3 regions of the Spirosoma pomorum genome follow, and region 3 is predicted to be linked to each of the others. Evidence: riboswitches for the same ligand, from Rfam matches in the RefSeq annotation. Region 3 holds a riboswitch; each other region holds the start of a gene.

Evidence for each region. A riboswitch is a leader RNA that binds a small molecule or an ion and turns the genes downstream of it on or off. The one in region 3 is predicted to bind thiamine pyrophosphate.
Region 1: another riboswitch for thiamine pyrophosphate. It lies ahead of thiS (sulfur carrier protein ThiS); the one in region 3 lies ahead of ACYVAD_RS15355 (TonB-dependent receptor).
Region 2: another riboswitch for thiamine pyrophosphate. It lies ahead of thiM (hydroxyethylthiazole kinase); the one in region 3 lies ahead of ACYVAD_RS15355 (TonB-dependent receptor).

The regions. Positions count from the first base shown of each region.
Region 1 covers NZ_BAAHBP010000041.1:38,142-42,298, forward strand. The annotation lists gene ACYVAD_RS25510 (mevalonate kinase family protein) at 1-125, opposite strand, end outside; gene ACYVAD_RS25515 (SGNH/GDSL hydrolase family protein) at 324-1,031, shown strand; gene ACYVAD_RS25520 (hypothetical protein) at 1,141-1,386, shown strand; TPP riboswitch at 1,768-1,859, shown strand; gene thiS (sulfur carrier protein ThiS) at 2,044-2,247, shown strand; gene thiC (phosphomethylpyrimidine synthase ThiC) at 2,244-4,142, shown strand; gene ACYVAD_RS25535 (thiamine phosphate synthase) at 4,139-4,157, shown strand, end outside.
Region 2 covers NZ_BAAHBP010000003.1:117,036-121,192, reverse strand. The annotation lists gene ACYVAD_RS08595 (nitroreductase family protein) at 1-422, shown strand, start outside; gene ACYVAD_RS08590 (ABC transporter substrate-binding protein) at 645-1,832, opposite strand; TPP riboswitch at 1,922-2,023, shown strand; gene thiM (hydroxyethylthiazole kinase) at 2,090-2,896, shown strand; gene thiE (thiamine phosphate synthase) at 2,893-3,564, shown strand; gene thiD (bifunctional hydroxymethylpyrimidine kinase/phosphomethylpyrimidine kinase) at 3,524-4,157, shown strand, end outside.
Region 3 covers NZ_BAAHBP010000025.1:164,001-168,157, reverse strand. The annotation lists gene ACYVAD_RS15375 (aspartate kinase) at 1-447, opposite strand, end outside; gene ribH (6,7-dimethyl-8-ribityllumazine synthase) at 552-1,052, opposite strand; gene ACYVAD_RS15365 (tetratricopeptide repeat protein) at 1,149-1,844, opposite strand; gene ACYVAD_RS15360 (DUF4926 domain-containing protein) at 1,930-2,154, opposite strand; TPP riboswitch at 2,231-2,327, shown strand; gene ACYVAD_RS15355 (TonB-dependent receptor) at 2,391-4,157, shown strand, end outside.

The DNA.
Region 1 (4,157 bases), on a different contig from region 3:
TCGGCAGTGATTTGAATGCGGCAGGAGATCGCGGCAGCAATGACGGGCAGGCCCAGGTAATCCAGATGTTCACCAAAAAGGCAGATACGCCCTGGCGTCGAAACCGTTAGCGGTTGGTAAGACATACGAAACGTTGAAACAGAGTAGGACCACTGTGGGCTGCGTGTACATCAGACTCGTTGGTTGGTAATCAACGTAAGACTCGTTGTACACGCTTTCGTAAATATACTGGCGGTCGACAGTCGGCCTAACGTAGTCGGCGAAAAAAGTCAGTAGCCGTACGGGCAATCTGCCTTATTTTGCAGCCATTCTCCCCTATTCCTATGCATCTGACATTACGTTCCTGTGTTCGGCTCAATTGCGGCTTTCTTTTCCTTACCAGCTTACTGGCAACAACTACCTCGTTTGGTCAGACAACCGCCCCCGACACTACGTTCCGGAGCACATTCTACGAACAGAAGCGAACTCTGTTTGAAAGTCTGCCCAACACCAAAAAGGAAATCATTTTTCTGGGTAACAGCATCAGTGATTTTGGCGAATGGGCCGAGCTATTCGACGATCATCACATCAAAAACCGGGGTATCTCGGGTGACCTTTCCTACGGTGTGCTGGCGCGCCTGGGTGAAGTAACGGCCTCGAAACCCGCCAAGATTTTCCTGTTGATCGGCATCAACGACCTGGCCCGTGGGATTCCAGACGAAGCCATTATCCGAAATTACCGCCAGATCGTTCAACAGATTCGCCAGGACTCTCCGCGTACCCGTATCTACCTGCAAAGCGTTTTTCCAACGAACGATACATTCCCACAGTTCAAGCGCCATCAGGGCAAAGAGGCCCATATTAAAGCGCTTAACGACGCGCTCCGGCAGTTAGCCAGCGAAAACGGTCAAACCTACGTCGACCTGCATCCGTACCTGGCCGACAGCACCGGTAAGCTCGATGCTCGTTACACTAACGATGGCCTGCACCTCCTCGGCGCGGGGTACAGTCAGTGGGTCAAGGCGTTACGTGAGCTGGGGCACATGAAATAGGAGTACGCAAACGCAGCGTTTTCTTCCGCAGCCTCACGTATGCAGATAGCCTAAACAAAGGGCGCTAGCTGGTCGTTTTCTGATCAATTAACGTTCACCAACCGCAATCATGCAAAACCAAACCGCGGCTTATTTAACCAGCCCCAGCCCCGTTGTTCTGATTACCTACCAGAAAGAGCCATACCAGTATTTTGCGGTCTTCGTTGATCAAACCCGGCAGCAGGCGGAAGATCTGTTCAAGCAAAAATATAACCTTGACGCCGACGACAAGTACGAAGTAAAAGAATACGAAAACGTAGAAAGTTATTCGGTCTCCGAAGACGGCGAGCTACTAGTGAATGGTAGCTATAAGTGAAAAACTCTGGTAAAGCAGATCCCCTTGTTTGTCAAGGAACTATAAACCTCTGCTTTGCCAGAGTTTATATTAGTTCTGCTTAGCGCACTAGTGTCCTCTTCTCAAGGGTTCCTTTCGCAGGAATTTTGCTGTTTACCACCCCCAACCCCTCCTAAAACAGGTGGGGGAGTTAAAAAAGGTTACTTCTGTGTATCCCCCTTCTTTTTTAGGAGGGGGCCGGGGGGGTAAACAGCAACAAATCAAGACAGATTCACTAACGCGTGTCACCCTACAAGGGTAACACTTGAGAAGAAAACAATAAACGATTTAGTTAACACCGTATTGACTACTTAAGTACAGCTGCTTAAGTCAAAAAGTTTTCTACCTTTACGCTGCTAAACAGCGAAGCTTTAGGGGTGCCCGGACGGGCTGAGACATCACCCTTTGAACCTGAACAGGATAATACCTGCGGAGGGAAAAGCGAGAATACAGGTCGTTTTCAGTAGCGTATTCATACATTAGTCTGACAGGGTTGTGGTATAAACACGACCGGATTCCGGGACATCGTCCAGGCCAGACATTCGAATACGCGTTCGGCCTTTTTTCTGCCTATTTCTCCCAATTTATTCTGCTGCGGTCTCTCCTATCGGCGCTGCGTTTAGCCCTTAACGCACGATTATGACCGTATCCGTCAACAACCAACTCGTTGAGACGTTGCCCTCGGCCTCGCTGGGGAGCCTGCTGACCCAACTCGCCTTGTCCCAGAAAAAGGGAATCGCGGTTGCTGTCAACAACGTTATTGTTCCCCGCGCTACCTGGGAGCAGTTTTCTTTATCCGGCAACGAAAAAATCACGGTTTTACAAGCAACTCAGGGAGGATGAGCACAACCCCAAACACCCAGTCGCTGCCGACGCAGCAATCGATCACGCGCCAGCCACTGACCGGTTCGCGCAAAATTTACGTGTCCGGCCAGCTGCACGACATTCGCGTTGCCATGCGCGAAATCAACCTATCCGACACGGTATCGCACGTAGGGTTGGACAAAGCCCGCCAGCCGAACGCACCCGTAACGGTTTACGACACCAGCGGACCCTACACGGACCCGGACGTAGCCATCGATCTGGAACAGGGTCTGCCCCGCCTGCGCGAATCGTGGATCACGGGCCGGGGCGACGTCGAGCAGCTACCGGCTTTTTCGTCGGACTACTGCAACCAGCGCCTGGCCGACCAGAGCCTGGATGCCCTGCGGTTTGCGCACATCCGTCATCCCTACCGGGCCCGCGCCGGACAAAACGTAACGCAGCTGCACTACGCCCGGCAAGGGATCATTACGCCCGAAATGGAGTACATCGCCATCCGGGAAAATCAGCGCATCGACTCTCTGAATGAGCAACTACCCCGTTCGCAGTCGGCACTGTTGCACCAGCATCCGGGTAATAGTTTTGGGGCTAACACCCCTAAAGGGCACATCACACCCGAATTTGTACGACAGGAATTAGCTGCCGGGCGAGCCATTATTCCGGCCAACATCAATCATCCCGAAGCTGAACCCATGATCATCGGCCGCAATTTTCTGGTCAAGATCAATACCAATATCGGTAACTCGGTGGTGTCGTCGAGCATCGAGGAAGAAGTAGAGAAAGCCGTCTGGAGCTGCCGCTGGGGTGGCGATACGCTGATGGATCTGTCGACGGGTAAGAATATTCACGAAACCCGGGAATGGATCATTCGCAACTGTCCGGTTCCCGTTGGTACGGTCCCCATCTACCAGGCGCTGGAGAAGGTGAACGGCAAAGCCGAAGCGCTGACCTGGGAACTGTTCCGCGATACGCTGATCGAACAGGCCGAACAAGGCGTCGACTACTTTACTATCCATGCGGGCGTGCTGCTGCGCTACATTCCGCTGACGGCCCGGCGCGTCACGGGTATCGTCTCGCGGGGGGGCAGCATCATGGCGAAATGGTGCCTGGCTCACCACAAAGAAAACTTCCTGTACACGCATTTCGAAGACATCTGCGCGATCATGAAAGCCTACGACGTATCGTTCTCGCTGGGTGACGGACTTCGACCTGGCTCCATTGCCGACGCCAACGATGCTGCTCAGTTCGCGGAACTAGAAACGCTGGGTGAGCTAACCAAAATTGCCTGGAAACACGACGTACAGGTGATGATCGAAGGGCCGGGTCACGTACCCATGCACCTCATTAAAGAGAACATGGACAAGCAGTTGCGCGAGTGTGACGAAGCCCCGTTCTACACGCTCGGCCCACTGACGACGGATATTGCTCCCGGATACGACCACATTACGTCGGGTATTGGCGCGGCCATGATTGGCTGGTTCGGAACGGCCATGCTCTGTTACGTTACGCCCAAGGAACACCTGGGGTTACCCAACAAGAAAGACGTAAAGGACGGGGTGATTACCTACAAGATTGCGGCCCACGCGGCCGACCTCGCCAAAGGCCATCCGGGGGCGCAGTACCGTGACAACGCTTTGAGCAAAGCCCGCTTCGAGTTTCGGTGGGAAGACCAGTTTAACCTCTCGCTCGATCCCGACACAGCCCGGGAATTCCACGACGAAACCTTACCCGCCGAGGGAGCCAAAACGGCACATTTCTGCTCAATGTGCGGTCCGAATTTCTGTTCGATGAAGATTACGCAGGATGTACGCGACTACGCCGAACAGCACGGGCTGGCGGGTGAAGACGTCCTCGATCAGGCAATGCAGACAAAAGCGAAAGAATTTGCCGAGCAAGGTAACCAACTGTATTTATGACAATTAGTCCCTTAC
Region 2 (4,157 bases), on a different contig from region 3:
GTTTCACCGTTTTCCGGGGTGAAGGCTTACAGAAACTGGCCGATTTCTTCGGTGATGCCTACAAAGCACAAACGGCTCCAGAAGCGTACTCGGAAGCGAAATACGAAGGTGTGCGAACCAAAGTACTGAAATCAGCCTGCGTCATGGCTATCATCATGGACGTGCACAGCGATAAAGTACCGGAATGGGAAGAAGTTGCTGCCGTGGCCTGCGCCGTGCAGAATATGTGGCTGACGACAACGGCCCTGGGTATTGGGTCGTACTGGAGCTCGCCAAGCAGCCCGGCTCGTCTGCACGAGTTCCTAGGTCTGGGTGATGATCAGAAATGCCTGGGTTTCTTCTACATGGGCTACCACAACGCCGAGCCTAAACCCGCCGTTCGCAAACCCATCGAAGAAAAAGTAAGCTGGGTCGAAGCGTAGAACTTTTTTGTCTTTTCTGTCATGGCTCCGGCCACCCAGCCCAACGACAGGAGAGATAGTAAACTTGTTTCTTTTCAAGTCTTAATACCCCTAAATCCCCTAAAGGGGACTTTGCTCATTCTCGGACAGAGTCCCCTTTAGGGGATTTAGGGGTATTAACACAGTTTCTGATATCCTTCCTATCGTCAGGATGACAAAAACAAAGTAGAATACGTAACGACTTTATTTAACCTGCTGGTAATAAACCAGCTTGTGTTCAGGCACCAGTTCGGGATGTAGAATCTTGATCAGGTCGGCCAGGACCAGGTGGGCGTTGACAGCCCCAGACTCCCAGTAGTCGTTGGCACCTTTGGCGTTCACGCGCTTGTTGTAGTTGAATACCTGCCCCGTTTTGAACGACTTAAAATCGCCGTAGCGAACGTCCTGCGCCACGATGTCCGGCTTGGTGGTAGCCGTACCAACGTTCACCCAGTAATCGGCGGTGAGGGCGACGGGATAAACAGCTTCAAAACTCAGACCGAGTCCCCCCTGCCCTTTCGTGTCGTTCCAGTGATACGTACTGCCTGCATCCCGAAAAAACTGCGCCATGTAACTGTCGCCGTAGGGCACAAACCACGAATCTTTGTAGCTCATACCCGCAATCACACTGGGCTTTTTCGTTACGTTCTTCGTCAGGGTAGCCAGTCGGTTATACTCCGTTTCGACTTCGGCAAACGTCTGATTGACCAGCGCTTCTTTATCCAGCAGGACAGCCACCAGCTTGACCCACTCCGCCCGCCCCAGCGGGGTCGTCTCCAGCCATTCGGAATTGATCAGTACCGGCACCCCCGCGCGGGTTAATGTCTGGTACCGATTGAGCTGCGCCGTGGGGCTCCCCGATACCATCAATAGGTCCGGATGCATGGCAATCAGGGCTTCTTCATTGAGCGTCTGATCTCCGCCAACTTCCTTGATTTTCCCCTCGGCCACTCGCTTTATTACCCGGGGCGACGAAATGTAAGCCGCGTTATCAACGCCGACCAACACGTCCTCCGCGTTCAGAAAACTGAGCAAACCAATGTGCATTGATGACGACGTAACCAGGCTGCGAATGGGCGTTTCGATCACCTGACCTGCTGGCAGATTCGTCGGTTTAGGGGTTCCCCGGGGGATCAGCACGTACGTCGCCGTGTCTTTGTCGGCGGCCGCTGAGTTGAAAATGCGGACCAGTTTGTACCCGTGGAGATATTCAACCGAAAAGCCTTTGGCGTGCCGAACGGAAACCTGCCCTGTGGACGAATTCGTCTGACGCCTGTCGGTCACCGGAGTTTGTTCAGTTGTCTGGCGGGAACGGCAGTGGGTGAGAAGGAATAGCAGCACCAACAGGGGCAGCCAGGTAGCACGGAGAGGTGGGCAACATTGGGTAGGCATAACGCGCCAAAGGTAACAGGATTGAGCCAATGCTTTTCTACCGGCCAAAAGCAGGTTGATCGATTACTGAAATTACACGTACCTTTGACGCACAACTTTAGGGGTGTCGGTTCAGGAACGAGCCGACTGAGACAATACCCTTATTACCTGATGCAGTTTATACTGCCGTAGGAAAAAGTTAGCTCCGCTTGCTGCTCTGACAGACCGCGGTCTTTTCTCTCCCCTGAGGTTGCTATCATTCGTTAATGCAACCCCGTATGACCGCAACACCCCAATCCATCTGGAATGACGTTGAGCAGATTCGCTCGCAGTCGCCCCTTGTGCAAAGCATTACCAATTTCGTTGTCATGAACAACACGGCCAATGCCCTGCTGGCACTGGGTGCTTCGCCGGCCATGGTGCATGCCAAAGACGAAGTGGCTGATTTCGTTACCATTGCCAGCGCGCTGGTTGTTAATATCGGCACGCTGGATCAGAACTTTGTCGCCGGGATGCGTCCGGCTGTCCTACGAGCCCGCGAACTGAATAAGCCCATCATCTTCGATCCGGTCGGCGTAGGCGCTACGTTCTATCGCAACCAGGTTAGCCGGGAGCTGCTGGACCTGGCCCCGCCAACCGTGATCCGGGGCAACGCATCGGAGATTATGGCACTGGCGGGTCTGAACGCGAAGACCAAAGGTGTCGACAGCATACATGGATCATCGGCGGCTCTCGACAGTGCTCGTCAGTTAAACGCCGAACTGGGTAGCATCGTGGTCGTGAGTGGTGCCGAAGATTATATCGTCAGCGCGGATCAGGTCGTAACCGTTGCCAACGGTCACACGATGATGACGAAAGTAACGGGTATGGGCTGTACCGCCACGGCGCTGATCGGGGCGTTTGCGGCTGTCAATCCCAACTATTTTCTGGCCGCCGTACACAGCATGGTCGCGATGGGGCTGGCGGGAGAACTGGCCGCGCGTCGGTCACCCGGTCCCGGCAGTTTGCAACTCAACTTTCTGGACGCGCTCTACCAACTAACAGCGCAGGACGTAACGGCTCACCTCAAACTAGGGCAGCTATGAACGTAAACGACCGCGTCTACCTGGTAACCGACAGCGTTATCAGCCAGCGGGCGGGCCATACGGTCCCGTTTGTGGTGGAAGAAGCCTGCCGGGCGGGTGTCGGCTGGGTGCAGCTCCGCGAAAAGACGATGTCGACCCACGCTTTTGTTGAGCTGGGTCTTACGCTCAAAACCATTACCCAACGCTACGGTGCCCGGCTGCTGATTAACGACCGGATCGACGTGGCGCTGGCCATCGACGCCGACGGTGTTCATATCGGGCAGGATGATATGCCTTACCCGATGGCCCGTAAGCTATTGGGTCCGGACAAACTAATTGGTTTGTCGATTAATAACATGGCCGAACTGCTGGCCTCTCAGGCGTACACCGATATCGATTACCTGGGCGTAGCGGCCGTTTTTGCCACGCCGACCAAACTCGATACTGTCAGTGAACTCGGCCTGCTGGGCTTACAGGCCATTTGCGCCCAAACCCACCTGCCAACGTTCGCCATTGGCGGCATCAACGCAGCTAATAGTCAACCGATCATGCAGACCGGCGTAACGGGCGTAGCCGTCGTGTCAGCCATTTGTGGGCATCCGTCGCCCTACGACGCAGCCCGTGAACTCATTCAACTTACCCAAGCCTATGAAAACATACACCCGGGTTCTGACGATCGCCGGATCTGACAGTGGTGGTGGCGCTGGTATCCAGGCCGATCTGAAAACGATTTCGGCGCTGGGCTGCTACGGCCTCTCGGTCATTACGGCCCTCACGGCGCAAAACACGCTGGGCGTAACAACCATTCACCCCGTCCCCCCCGCTTTTGTAGCCGAGCAGATCAAGGCCGTCCTGAGCGATATTGGTGCCGATGCGATCAAGATCGGTATGCTCCACTCACCCGACATCATCCGGACTATCAATGATACGCTGCGAGAATTTGACGTACAAAACATTGTCATCGACCCAGTCATGGTGGCGACGAGTGGCGATAAGCTCCTGCAAGACGACGCCATCGACGCGCTAAAAACTCACCTGCTGCCAATGGCTATGGTGATAACGCCTAACTTACCCGAAGCGGGGGTCTTGCTGGGACGTACGCTTGAAACCTTTGACGATTTACGACAGGCGGCCAACGACCTGAGTAGCCAGTACCCCGGCGCTGTCCTGGTGAAAGGTGGCCACTTGCTGAACCGGGACAGCACGGACATTCTGTGTCCCAAACCGGGCGAACAACTTCTGTTTCCGACGCAACGGATCGTTACGCCCAATTCACACGGAA
Region 3 (4,157 bases):
CTGCATGAATTCCAGCGCCGGCAGTAAGACCGAAGGAACACCTTCTTCATCAAGATAAGACTGAAAAAGTTGCGTACTCAGCAATTCGCCTTCTGCCACCAGTTCCTTTTCCTGCTTCAACGTGAAAGGCTTGATCGTTGTCAGGGAACGTATGAACGAAAACTCGTTATCAACGATCTGCTGACCAGCTGCTTTACCAGCTTCGGTACTGTATAGCTCGCTGACAAACGTATCGTAATGCGCTTTGAGCGTATCAATAGTCTGATTCGCCTGTGCGTCATTGTTATCCTTGAGCGACTCACCGATAGCCAACAGTGAATTCGTCGAGCCTGACAGCGCCGATAATACGACAATTTTACGTGTATCATCGGCCGTAACTAATCGGCGGATGGATTGCATACGTTCGGGCTTCCCGACCGATGTACCTCCAAATTTCCAGACGTGCATATGTGAAGAGTGAAAGAGTGAGTGAGCGAAAGAGCGAAAGAATGAAACTTAGCTACATCGCTCTTTCACTCTTTCATTCCGCATCGGCGGTCCGATTTCGCTCTTTATAGTTTACTGTATACCAGCTTCTGCAAGCCGAGCATTTTGATAGCGGTGATGGCGGCTTCATCACCTTTGTTCCCATGTTTGCCACCCGCCCGGTCGAGGGCCTGTTGCTGATCGTTTGGTGTCAGAACACCAAAAATGACCGGTTTGCTGGTCTTCAAACTGACATTGGTCAGGCCTTGCGCAACGGCGTGATTGATGTAATCGTTGTGTTTGGTTTCACCCTGAATGACGCAGCCTAAAGCAATAACCGCATCAATGTCATCACGCTGCGCAAACCACTGTGAACCCAGGCTTAGTTCGTAACTACCCGGTACGTTCGCCCGGACGATGTTTTCGGCTTTGACGCCGTGTTGAAGCAGCGTTTGGTAAGCACCGTTAAAAAGTGCTTCTGTTACTTCGGTATTCCATTCGGAAACCAGAATGGCAAAACGCCGGTGACTGACATCGGGTAGCGCGTCTGTCGAGAAGACGCTGAGGTTTTTTAAATCAGAAGCCATATATCCGTAAAATTTCGTCTGTAGGGAATGAAAACAAAAAAGGACAAAACCCCGGTCGGCTTTGTCCTTTGCTGTATTTATGATTGTCAAATACGCTTACGACTCACCGACCGTTGCCTCCAGCAACGATTTGTATTTTCGAGCACTAACAGCCTCGGTCGATTGTGCGTATTTTTCGATGATCGTATTGTATGTGTCGATCGCTTTATCGTTTTGTTTAGCTTGCTCCTGGGCGACAGCAAGTTTCATCAGGTACGATGGGCTAAAGAATTTATTTGGCTTGTAGTCAGCTGCTTTCTGATAGTAGCTGGCAGCCTCTTCAAAATCCTTTTTCTCCATATACGCATCGCCAATTAGAGCATAAGCACGCGCCTGAACCAGCAGATCCGATGAGCTAAAGCTTTTGAGTTGATCAATCGCTTCATCGAACTTACCCTGTTTCAGTAAAGCCGTACCAGCGTAAAATGCAGCCAGATTACCAGCGGGTGTAGAGCCATAGTTATCGGCAACAGAAAGCAATCCGGGAGTCTTACCATCGCCGTTCAACGCCTGTTTCAGCGAATCTGCTTCAAGTTGGTATACCGAAGGGAAGAGTTCAACCTGGGCGGTTTCGTCCTGGCTACTCACGTAGTACCGATAGCCGAAAAAGCCGACAATCAATAAAACGATTCCACCAAGGACACCGAAAAGGACGTTCCGGTTTTCCTCAAAAAAATATTCGGCCCGTTCAAACTGACCTGTCAACGCGTCCGGGTCTTCTAAAAAATCCAATCCGCTGTTCTTCTTGCTCATGCTTTTGCAATTTGGATTGCAAAATTAGAAAGAATTAAACTTGTGAAAAAGCGTAATGTTCAAAACTTTACAGAAAGATTTTTTACTAAATGGCCGTATCCCGAACAGACATAATTTCGGATGATCGCACGCAGCGGATCTGGTGAGGTAACAGGATTTCAATGGCTACCGTCTCGCCAGTTAACGTAACAAACTCAACCTCGAATCCTTTACCTTCCCCATATACAGTCAAAATCGTGCCGACATCGCCCTGTTTTAGCCGACCGCCGGCCACATCTTCCTGGAGCACAACCAAATCAAACTCATTCATACTCGGTACCAACTGATTTGTTTAAATAACGATACGCTCACCGTCTTGTTTTTAGAAATGATGTAGATTTGTGGCGCTAATCTTCTAGGGGTGCCTGAAAATAACGGGCTGAGATTATACCCATTGAACCTGATCCGGGTAATGCCGGCGAAGGGAGACGGAGTTCATTTCTACTAACTTTTTGACAATCAAAAGGTAGGTTTGGCCCCTTGGCCTATCGTCATGTTTTTTTCGCGATGAAAAAACCGATGATTGGGCGGTATAACCGCTTTTATCTACTGACAGTCCTGAGTTGGCTGTTTGTGCTGCCTGTATGGGCTCAATTCACGCTTTCCGGAACAGTAGTTGACGCCGAAGGTGCTGCCGAAACGCTACCCGGTGTTGCCGTTACCGTTGAAGGAACCTATAAAGGAACATTCACCAACACTAATGGAGCATTTCAGCTAACCAATCTACCAGCGGGACCATTATCTCTGCGTATTTCTTTACTGGGTTATGAATCCCAGACCAGGGAGCTGCAACTGACCCAGAACGAAACGCTTTCTATTCGTTTACAGAGGACGGCGGTTGTGGTGGATGAGGTAACAGTGAGTGCTACCAGAGCCGATCAGAAGTCGGCGATCGCCTACACGAACGTTTCACGTCGGGATCTGAACAAGCTTAATTTGGGACAGGACATACCGCAACTGCTCAACTTTACGCCTTCTATCGTGACCACATCAGATGCTGGGGCCGGGGTGGGTTATACGGGTATTCGGATTCGGGGGTCGGATGCCACACGGGTGAACGTAACGCTGAACGGGATTCCCTATAACGATGCTGAATCGCAGGGAACGTTCTTCGTGAATATGCCCGATTTTGCGTCGTCGGTGAGCAGTATTCAGATCCAGCGGGGGGTAGGTACGTCAACGAATGGCGCGGGCGCGTTCGGGGCTTCGCTGAATATTCAGACGAACCAACTTCAGGAAAAGCCATACGCCGAAGCCAATCTGTCGGCGGGCTCGTTCGGTACCCGGAAAGTAAACGTACTGGCTGGAACAGGGCTGCTTAATAATCATTTTGTGCTGGATGCCCGACTGTCTAAGATATATTCAGATGGCTACGTTGATCGGGCATTCTCGGACCTGAAATCGTTTTACATCTCCGGCGGCTATTACACCAAGAAAAGCTTTTTCCGGTTGAACGTCTTTTCGGGCCGGGAGCAGACCTACCAGTCGTGGGGTGGCGTCCCCGAAGATTTACTGCGGACCAACCGGACGTACAATGTATATACCTACGACAACGAAACCGATAACTATCAACAGGATAATTATCAGCTCATTACGTCGCACGAGCTAAGCCGGAACTGGCGGCTGAATGTATCGGCTTTCTATACAAAAGGACGGGGTTACTATGAACAGTTTCGGCCTAATGACCGCTTCAGTAATTACGGTCTGCCGAACGTAGTAATTGGCGATTCTACAATTACCCGCACGGACATTATTCGGCGTCGGTGGTTGGATAATGACTTTTATGGTACTGTTTTTTCGCTGGATTTCAACAGTTTTAAAAAGCTGACGGCGAACATTGGCGGGGGCTGGAACCAGTATAAAGGCGCTCACTTCGGCGAAATTATCTGGGCGCGCGTTGCCGGAAATACCAATATCCGGGACCGGTACTATAACGACGATGCGACCAAGACGGATTTTAATCTGTACGCTAAAGCATTCTACCAGTTTACGTCAAAGTTCAACGCCTACGCTGACATGCAGGTGCGGCAGATCAAGTACTCGTTCCTGGGGTTCAACAGCCAGCTCCAAAATGTGCAGCAGAATGCCAGCCTGACGTTTTTCAACCCTAAAGCTGGCCTCACGTACACACTCAACGATCAAAATTCAGTGTACGCGTCGGTAGGTGTTGGGCACCGCGAACCGAATCGGGATGACTATACGCAATCGACACCCGAAAGTCGCCCTAGAGCAGAGTCCCTGATTGATTACGAAGCGGGCTATAAACTACAAACC